3 regions of the Streptomyces sp. NPDC047886 genome follow, and region 1 is predicted to be linked to each of the others. Evidence: riboswitches for the same ligand, from Rfam matches in the RefSeq annotation. Region 1 holds a riboswitch; each other region holds the start of a gene.
The links. Region 1 has a riboswitch for cobalamin ahead of ACGF5U_RS02750 (prenyltransferase/squalene oxidase repeat-containing protein). Riboswitches for the same ligand answer to the same signal wherever they lie in the genome.
Positions count from the first base shown of each region.

Region 1 (3,165 bases):
CGCTCACCGCGAACCGGTAGCCGTCGACCGTGCCGTCGGCCGGCCGTGCGGTCGCCGGGCCCTGCGTGGCGTAGCTCCAGGTGCCGTCCGTCCCGGACTGCCAGAACGACCAGTACCGGTATCCGGCCGCCTGCGCGGGGCCCGCCGCGAGCAGCAGCACAGCGGCGAGCCCGGCCAGCACGGCGGTCAGCCGGGTGGACACGGCGGTCGGCCGCGCGGCGCGCGTCGTGACGGGCGGCGGGCCGCCGGCCCGCCCGCGTACCGCAGCGGTCACGGCTGCCGGTTCTTGTTGCGGCCGCTGAGCAGGAAGCCGATGCCCATGCCGGCGACGAGGAAGATCCCGATCATCAGCCAGACGTTGATGCCCTCGTCCTCGCCCCGCTCCTCGTCCTTCTTCGGCTCGACGGCGGTCGGAGTGGCCTCCGGTGTCGACTCCGGCGTGGGGCCGGTCGCGTTGAGGCGCGCCACGAGGTCGACGCCGCCGAAGTCGCGGGGGTCGGCCTCCATCGCGTGCGCGGCGAAGATCAGCTGTGCGTACGCGGCGGGGCCGCCGTCCTTCGCCCAGGCGGCGGAGTTCCGGGTGAGCCACTTCAGGGCCCCGGCGGCCTTGTCGCCGTGCCCGGCCGCCGCCACGGCCACGACGGCGTCGGCGGTGTTGCCGATGTCGGGCTGCGGGGCGGTGGGGGACGCGGCGCCCGGCATGGGCGGCAGGTCGAGGTGGCCCTTCGCGGCCAGCACGGCCGCCAGGTGCGCGGCCCCGTTGCGGGCGGCCCGCTCGGCGCTCGGCTTGGCGGTGTCCTCGCAGGTCGGTGCCTGGTACGGCGTCACGCCCTTGGCGGGGACGCGCTTGCCGAGACCGGCGAGCACGGCGGCGGCGGTGGCGTCGTCGTTGGCGACGAGCGTGCCGTCCTGGGCGGGCTGGTAGGCGAAGGCGCCGGGGCCCGCCTTGGCGTCGCACGGCAGCGCGAACGTGAGGAGCGCGTCGTAGGGGTTCTTGCCGCTCGCCGAGCGCATGTCGCCGGGCTTGACGCCCACCACGGACAGGGCGCCGGTGACGAGGGACGTGGAGTTGGCGTCACTGGGGCCGCCCGGGTTGTAGCTCCAGCCGCCGTCCTTGTTCTGGGCGTTCTTCAGCCAGGAGGTGGCCGCGCGCATGGCCTTGGTGACGGGGTCGGTCTCGCCGTCCGCCGTCTCCGGCTTGTCGAGCCCGGCGAGTGCCTGGACGGCGACGGCGGTCGCGTTCGTGTCGAGCGGGGTCGTCGCGTCGCAGGGCTTGGCCGGGTCGGGGCGGTAGGAGGGGAAGCCGCCGCTCGCGCACTGCTGCCCGAGCAGCCAGTCCACGGACTTCTGGGCGGGCTTCACCTGGGTGAGCTTCTGCGCCACGAAGGCCAGCGACTGCCGCCACACACCGTCGTACGTGGGGTCCTTCGTGCCGTAGAGGCCGGAGGGGACGACGACGGGCGCGGGGCTCGGCGTCGGTGCGGCGTGGGCAGCGGGGGCGACGGCCGCGCCCCCGGTGAGCAGTACGGCGGTGGCCGCGGCGAGCGCCGCGGGGCCGCGGCGAGCGGTGGTCATGACGGGTGGCCCTCCTGTGGGGCCGGGGGCCGGGCACGCGAGGGCACCGGGCTCCGGCTCCGTATTCCTCGACGGTGCCGGCCACCGGGTGGCCCCCGGTGACACGAGCCGGTCACGCGCCCGTACGGGGCATTCCGGCTCGCCACCTGAGGTGGGTCACGGTTGCGGGTCAGCGCCGGATTTGCACCGGCTTCCCCCCGTACGGGCATGGACGACTCGCACACTCTACCGGCCCGTACTCCGGCCGGTGCGGGACGCCCGGCCCGCACTCGGCACCCGGTCGGCACTACCCCCCGGCTGTCTCCAGGCCACCCCCCGCGGTCCGTCCGGCCGCCCGCCCGGTGTCCCCGCGCGCCAGGTACGCGACCGGGTCGCTGCCCGGCACCGGCTCGGCGCGGCCGCGCTCGACCAGGTGCCGGATGTGGGCCTCGGCCTCCGCGACGGCGATGTTCCGCGAGCCGTACGGGATCCGGGCCCACGGCCGGTTCCACTCCATGCGCTCGGCGAGCTGCCAGGGTGTGCGGGGGGCGGAGAGCAGGCCGAGCAGGGCGGTGAGCCGGGCCTCGTGGTGGGCGAGCAGCTCCCGTACGCGGGCGGCGGCGCCGGTGAAGGCGTGCTGGTGCGCGGGGAGCACCTCGGCGGCCCCGAGGCGCCCGATCCGCTCCAGCGAGTCGAGGTAGTCCCCGAGGGGGTCGGTGGCGGTGGTGTCGTCGGGGTCCTCGTACAGACCGATGTGCGGGGAGATGCCGGGCAGGAGATGGTCCCCGGAGAAGAGCCGCCCGTGGCCGGGCAGCATGGCCGGGTGCTCCTCCTCCAGGTGCAGGCACACATGGCCGGGGGTGTGGCCGGGTGTCCATACGGCACGGAGTCTGCGGCCCGCGAGGTCGAGCCGCTCGCCGGGGACGATGTCCCGGTCGGGCAGGGCGGGGCGCAGGCCGGGCAGGGTGGCGGCGTCCGCGCCGGCCGCCAGCAGCGGCGCGGTGTGGTGTGCGGGGGCGCCGGCGGCGGTCAGCTTGGCGGCCAGGTAGGCGAGCCAGGTGCCGGGCGGTGCCGACCGGGTGCGGCGTACGACGGCGGTGTCGGCGGGGTGCATGGCGATCCACGCGCCGGACGCCTCCCGTACCTGGCCGGACAGGCCGTGGTGGTCGGGGTGGTGGTGGGTGATGACGACGCCGTGGACGTCCGCGACGGAGGTGCCGAGCGCGGTGAGCCCGGCGGCCAGGACGTCCCGGGAGCCGGGGTCGTCCCAGCCGGTGTCGATCAGGACCGGCCCGCGATCGGTGTCGAGGACGTGGACGAGGGTGTGGCCGAGGGGGTTGTCCGGGATGGGGACCGCGATGCTCCAGACGCCTCCGCCGTGCTCGGTCACCCGCGCCATGAGACCCCCTCGTCGCCACCGCCGTACGGTCGGCCATTGCCCACTATAACGAGAACTGGTATCAGTTCTGAAACAGCGTCAGAAACAGACTCGCAGAACTGACGCAGTATCAGAAGACGTGCCGGAAGACGGGTGGTCGACGATGACCGAGCTGGTCGAACACGGGGAACTGTTCATCGGCGGCAGGTGGACCGCCCCTCTGGGCGAGGCCG
Region 1 is NZ_JBIDCF010000001.1:617,371-620,535, reverse strand. It holds gene ACGF5U_RS02755 (SCO2322 family protein) at 1-274, opposite strand, end outside; gene ACGF5U_RS02750 (prenyltransferase/squalene oxidase repeat-containing protein) at 271-1,575, opposite strand; cobalamin riboswitch at 1,683-1,812, opposite strand; gene ACGF5U_RS02745 (MBL fold metallo-hydrolase) at 1,862-2,953, opposite strand; gene ACGF5U_RS02740 (aldehyde dehydrogenase) at 3,096-3,165, shown strand, end outside.

Region 2 (3,165 bases), on a different contig from region 1:
AGGTCGCGGACCAGGTCGACCATGCCGCACGCGTGGATCATCCGCACGGCGACCTGGCTGACGTCGGCGGGCAGTCCCGCGAGATCCGCCTCGGCGCGGATCGTGGCAAAGGAGCGGCGGTAGATCTCCGCGCCGTCCTTCTCGTAGTCGAACACTCTGCTTCCGCTCATCTCTGTGCCTGTGCCTGCCCATGTGGCTGTGGCTGTGGCGTGGGCTGTGCCTGTGTGGGAGTGGGGGTGTGTCATGCGGTGGCGGTGCTTCCGGTGCTTCCAGTGCTGCCGGTGGTGCGTACCGTGATGTCGTACGTGCCGTCGGCGGTGGCCAGGACGTCCACCCAGTCGCCCTGCGGATGGCCGCAGCGGCGGGCGCAGCCCGACCAGTGGACGGGCAGCCCGTGCTCCAGCGGGCGCGCGTCCTCCCGTACGTCGGCCAGGGCCTTGCCGCAGCCCGGCCGCCCCGTACAGGCGCTGACCCCGAGCCACGGCGAGCCGGTACGGGTGAGGAAACCCGCCTCGTCCAGTTCGGCCAGCCGTGCCCCGGCCGCCGCCCGGTCCGCGAACCCGGGCAGGACGAAGCCGCGCCAGGGCGTCACCCGCACCTCGTCGTCCGGCGCGGGCAGCAGCGCCCGCGCCTGGGCGGTGGTGACCCGCCCCAGGGGCGCGACGACCGACACGGCCCGGTCGGCGATGACGCCGGGCTCGGGCGGGGCGCCCACGGGAAGCGTGCCCGGCGCGGTGGCCTCGGCCGCCACGCCCGCGCGCTCCAGGTACTCCGTCACGTTCACCTCGATGGACTGCCCCGCCGGCAGCTCCGCCATCCGCCAGGCGCCGTTTCCGGCCTCCCGGGCGGCCGCGAGGAACGCCTCGGCGGCGGCGAGCGCGGCCCTCGGGGCGTCGGCCCCGGACACCCGCCACGACCGGGCCCGGTCCGCGCCCCCGATCCGTACCAGAGCGCGGCCGTCCGGCTCTGCGAGCAACGTCACATCGCCGCCCAGGCCGGCCACGTCACCGCGCCCGTCGTCCACGGCGAACAGGAAGCGCCCTGACAGCGCCGTCGTCCACGCCTCGGCGCACAGCAGCGCGTCCAGCTCGCGCGCCCACACGTGCGCGTCCCCGTACGCCCGTCCGTCGATTCCGGCGAGCGGCGAGACGACCATGTTCCGGATCCGCTCGTGTGCCGCCGACGGCAGGAGACCGGCCTCGTCGAGGAGTTCGGCGAGGGCGGTGCCGCAGTCGTCGGGCAGCCCGCGCAGGTCGATGTTGCCGCGCGAGGTGATGCCGAGGCCGCCGTCGCCGAGCCGGTCGGCCGCGTCGGCCAGCACGGAGAGTTGACGTCCCGTCAGTACGCCGGTGGGCAGGCGGAGCCGGGCCAGTCCGCCGTCGTCCGCGCTGTGCAGCCGCAGTGCGCCGGGGCAGGCGTCACCCCGTTCCCGGACTTGGCCCCGGACTCGGTCCCGGACGAGGCCCCGGACTTGGCCCCGGACTTGGTCCCGGACTTGGCCCCGGACGTGGTCCTGCCCGGCGGCCCGCTCCGGTGCCCGCGTGGAGGTCCGCACAGGGGCCTGTGCGGGGGCCTGTGCTGGAGCCTGTGCTGGGGTCCGTACGGCGTCCGGTATGCGGGATTCGCCCCCGTCCGGGGGTGTTGTCGGTGTGGGCGGCATGGCGGCGAGCATACGCGCAGCCTCTACTATGCAGACGGCACAGGGTCCCAGGACCCTAGGGAGGAAGCCCGGTGAGAATCCGGCGCGGTCCCGCCACTGTGAACCGGACCCCACGGCCCGGTGAGCCAGGAACTCCCGCCGTCCTCACGACCACCCGGGGCGCGGACACCCCGAGGAAGGCCAGGCACGCGCATGATCCTGCTCCTGTCGCACTCCGACACCGACCTGCTGAGCGCCCGCGCGGCCGACGGCCCCGTCGCCTACCGGTTCGCCAACCCCTCCCGGCTCTCCCCGGACGAGCTGCCCACCCTCCTCGACGGCGTCGACCTCGTCGTCGTACGCCTCCTCGGCGGACTGCGGGCCTGGGAGGAGGGCCTCGACCTGCTGCTGGCGCAGGACCGGCCCGTCGTCGTGCTCACCGGCGAACAGGCCCCCGACGCCCAGCTGATGGCGGCCTCCACCGTCCCCATCGGCGTCGCCACCGAGGCGCACGCCTACCTCGCGCACGGCGGACCGGACAATCTGGCCCAGCTCGCCCGATTCCTGTCCGACACGGTCCTGTTGACCGGCCACGGCTTCGAGCCGCCCGCCGCCGCCCCCACCTGGGGTCCGCTGGAGCGCGAGCCGAGGAACACCGACGGCCCCACCGTCGCCGTGCTCTACTACCGCGCCCACCACATGAGCGGCAACACCGCGTTCGTCGGCGCCCTCTGCGACGCCGTCGAGGACGCGGGCGGCCGGGCCCTCCCCCTGTACGTGGCATCCCTGCGCGCCCCCGAACCCGAACTCCTCGACCGGCTGCGCGGCGCCGACGCGATCGTCACCACCGTCCTCGCGGCCGGCGGCACCAAGCCCGCCGCAGCCCAGGCCGGCGGCGACGAGGACGCCTGGGACGCCGGCGCGCTCGCCCGGCTCGACGTGCCCGTCCTGCAGGCCCTGTGCCTGACCGGGCCGCGCAGCGCCTGGGAGGAGAACGACGAGGGCCTGTCCCCGCTCGACGCGGCCAGCCAGGTCGCCGTCCCCGAGTTCGACGGCCGCCTCATCACCGTCCCGTTCTCCTTCAAGGAGATCGACGAGGACGGGCTGCCCGCCTACGTCGCCGACGCCGAACGCGCCGCGCGCGTCGCCGGGATCGCCGTACGCCACGCCCGGCTCCGCCACATCCCCAACGCGGACAAGCGCCTCGCCCTGGTCCTCTCCGCGTACCCGACCAAGCACTCCCGCATCGGCAACGCGGTCGGCCTCGACACGCCCGCGTCCGCCGTGGCGCTGCTGCGGCGGCTCCGCGAGGAGGGCTACGACTTCGGGCCCGTGGAGGACATCCCGGGTCTCGTGTCGGGCGACGGCGACGAGCTGATCCGCGCCCTCATCGAGGTCGGCGGCCACGACCAGGACTGGCTCACCGAGGAACAGCTCGCCCGCAACCCCGTCCGCATCCCCGCCGCCGACTACAAGCGCTGGTACGCCACGCTCCCGGCGGAGCTCCGCGCACACGTCGAGGAGCA
Region 2 is NZ_JBIDCF010000003.1:334,775-337,939, reverse strand. It holds gene ACGF5U_RS13110 (precorrin-8X methylmutase) at 1-170, opposite strand, end outside; gene ACGF5U_RS13105 (cobalamin biosynthesis protein CobG) at 242-1,555, opposite strand; cobalamin riboswitch at 1,685-1,814, shown strand; gene cobN (cobaltochelatase subunit CobN) at 1,853-3,165, shown strand, end outside.
Region 2: it holds a riboswitch for cobalamin, as region 1 does, so the genes downstream of both, cobN (cobaltochelatase subunit CobN) here and ACGF5U_RS02750 (prenyltransferase/squalene oxidase repeat-containing protein) in region 1, are expected to answer to the same signal.

Region 3 (3,165 bases), on a different contig from region 1:
CGCCGACGAGGGCGCTCCCCTGGCGCGGGTCGAGGCGATCGCCCGTCAGGTCGTCGCCGGTTCGCGGAGTTTCGGCGTCGCCCTCGGCGCGTGCACGACGCCCGCGAAGGGCAGCCCGACCTTCGACCTGCCGCCCGGCGAACTGGAACTCGGGGTCGGCATCCACGGCGAGCCGGGGCGGGAGCGGCGCCCGATGATGACGGCTCGGGAGATCGCCGACTTCGCGGTGGACGCCGTACTGGCCGACCTCGACCCGCAGGGGCCGGTACTGGTCCTGGTCAACGGCATGGGGGCGACCCCGCTGCTGGAGCTGTACGGGTTCAACGCCGAGGTGCAGCGGGTGCTGGGAGAGCGGGGTGTGGCGGTGGCCAGGACGCTCGTCGGGAACTACGTCACGTCGCTGGACATGGCGGGCTGTTCGGTGACCCTGTGCCAGGTGGACGAGGAGACGCTTCGGTTGTGGGACGCGCCGGTGCGGACGCCCGCGCTGCGGTGGGGGCGGTGACGGCCGTGCTGGACGCGGAACTCTGCCGGCGCTGGATGGCCGCCATGGCGGCGGCCGTGGACCGCGAGGCCGACCGGCTGACGGAGCTGGACGCCGCCATCGGCGACGCTGACCACGGCGCGAACCTGCGGCGCGGGTTCGCGGCGGTGGCGGCCGCCCTGGAGAAGGAGCCGCAGGACACGCCGGGCGCCGTGCTGACGCTGGCGGGACGGCAGTTGATCTCCACCGTGGGCGGGGCGTCGGGGCCGCTGTACGGGACGCTGCTGCGCCGGGCGGGCAAGGCGCTCGGTGACGCGCCGTCGGCGACCAGGGCCGAGCTGGCGGCGGCGCTCGGCGCGGGCGTGGCGGCGGTGGCGCAGCTCGGCGGGGCGACGGCCGGGGACAAGACGATGCTGGACGCGCTGGAGCCGGCCGTCACGGCGCTCGGGGACGTGTCGTTCGCGGCGGCCGCGCGGGCGGCCGGCGAGGGTGCCGTGGCGACCGTACCGATGCGGGCCCGCAAGGGCAGGGCGAGTTATCTCGGTGAGCGGTCCGTCGGGCATCAGGACCCGGGGGCGACGTCGTCGGCGCTGCTGCTCGCCGCGCTCGCGGAGGTGGCGGCATGACGTCCGTCGGAGCGGGCGCGCCGGTGGGTGTCGTCCTCGTCTCGCACAGCGCCGAGGTCGCCGCGTCGGTCGCCGCACTGGCCCGGGGTCTCGCCGGGGGCGGGACGACCGCGCCCGTGGCGGCCGCGGGCGGTGACGTGGACGGCGGGCTCGGCACCAGCGCCGAGCTGATCGCGCGGGCGGCGCGGGCGGTGGACGGCGGCGCGGGCGTGGCGGTCCTGGTGGACCTGGGCAGCGCCGTGCTGACGGTGAAGGCGCTGCTGGCGGAGGGCGACGATCTGCCCGCCGCGACCCGGCTGGTGGACGCGCCGTTCGTGGAGGGGGCGGTGGCGGCGGTGGTGACGGCGTCGGCCGGCGGCGACCTGGACGCGGTGGAGGCCGCGGCGTCGGAGGCGTACCGCTATCGCAAGGAATGAGCAGGTGCGGTTGTGATGTAGCTGGTCATGCCACTAATGTCACAGGGCCTTGGTGTACGGGAAACCGGTGTGGAACCGGTGCGGCCCTCGCCACTGTGATCGGGAAGTCCGGCTCCATCCCCCCGGGAGGCTCTGGGGGAAGCCACTGGACCTCCGGGGGAGACCTCGGTGTCCGGGAAGGCGGAGACCGGGCGGTACGACCCGTCAGCCAGGAGACCGGCCAGGGCGCGTTGTCCATCCACGAGGTGCTGGAGAGGGTCTCCTAACCCATGCATATAGCCGAGGGGTACCTGCCCCCCTTGCACGCGGCCGCCTGGAGCGTCGCGGCCGCTCCCTTCGTCGTCCACGGTGTCCGGGCCCTGACGCGGGAGGTCAGGGCCAATCCGGAGTCGACGCTGCTGCTGGGCGCGTCCGGCGCCTTCACGTTCGTCCTGTCCGCGCTGAAGATCCCGTCGGTGACGGGCAGTTGCTCGCATCCGACCGGTACGGGTCTGGGCGCGATCCTGTTCCGGCCGCCGATCATGGCGGTGCTCGGCACGATCACGCTGCTGTTCCAGGCGCTGCTGCTGGCGCACGGGGGGCTGACGACACTCGGCGCGAACGCGTTCTCCATGGCGATCGTGGGGCCGTGGGCCGGGTACGGGGTCTACCGGCTGGCGCGGCGGTCGGGTCTGTCCCTGATGCCGGCGGTGTTCCTGGGCGCGTTCGTCGCCGACCTGTCCACGTACTGCGTCACGAGCGCGCAGCTGGCGCTGGCCTTTCCCGACCCGAGCAGCGGCTTCGTCGGCGCGCTCGGCAAGTTCGGCGGCATCTTCGCGGTGACCCAGCTGCCGCTCGCGGTCAGCGAGGGCCTGCTCACCGTGCTGGTGACGCGGCTCCTCACGCAGTCCAGCAGGGGTGAGCTCGTCCGGCTCGGGGTGCTGCCCCGGGGCGGCGCCGAGAAGGAGGCCCAGGTCCGATGAGCCGTAACGCCAGGATCAACACGCTGCTGTTGCTGATCGTCGCGGCGCTCGCCGTGCTCCCGCTGGCCCTGGGGCTCGGCGACGGCAAGGAGGAGCCGTTCACGGGCGCCGACGCGCAGGCGGAGGCGGCGATCACCGAGAACGCGCCGGACTACGAACCGTGGTTCACGCCGCTGTACGAACCCCCGTCGGGCGAGGTGGAGTCGGCGCTGTTCTCGCTCCAGGCCGCGCTGGGCGCGGGCGTGCTGGCCTACTACTTCGGGCTGCGCCGGGGCCGTCGGCAGGGCGAGGCGCGGGCCCGCGCCGAGGCGGCGGAGCGCACCGCGGCCGAGGCCGCCGACCGGCCCGTGGCGGAGGAGTAGGCCGGGTGCTGCCCATCGACGTGGCGGCGCACAGCAGTCGCTGGCGCCGCCGCCACCCGTGCGAGAAGGCCGTGCTCGGCCTGGGGCTGACGCTGTGCGCGGTGGCGCTGCCGCCGTGGCCGGGCGCCGTCCTGGTGGCGGTGGCGGCCGTCGCGGTCCTGCTCGGGCCGGCCGGGGTGGCGCCCCGGCGGCTGTGGCGGGCGTGGCGCATCCCGCTCGGGTTCTGTGTGACGGGCGCGATCCCGCTGCTGTTCCAGGTGGGCGGCCCCGGCGGGTTCGTCGCCCTGGCCCCGGACGGCGCCGCGCACGCCGGGC
Region 3 is NZ_JBIDCF010000004.1:399,678-402,842, reverse strand. It holds gene dhaK (dihydroxyacetone kinase subunit DhaK) at 1-505, shown strand, start outside; gene dhaL (dihydroxyacetone kinase subunit DhaL) at 511-1,110, shown strand; gene ACGF5U_RS16775 (PTS-dependent dihydroxyacetone kinase phosphotransferase subunit DhaM) at 1,107-1,526, shown strand; cobalamin riboswitch at 1,532-1,766, shown strand; gene ACGF5U_RS16770 (energy-coupling factor ABC transporter permease) at 1,796-2,488, shown strand; gene ACGF5U_RS16765 (energy-coupling factor ABC transporter substrate-binding protein) at 2,485-2,850, shown strand; gene cbiQ (cobalt ECF transporter T component CbiQ) at 2,856-3,165, shown strand, end outside.
Region 3: it holds a riboswitch for cobalamin, as region 1 does, so the genes downstream of both, ACGF5U_RS16770 (energy-coupling factor ABC transporter permease) here and ACGF5U_RS02750 (prenyltransferase/squalene oxidase repeat-containing protein) in region 1, are expected to answer to the same signal.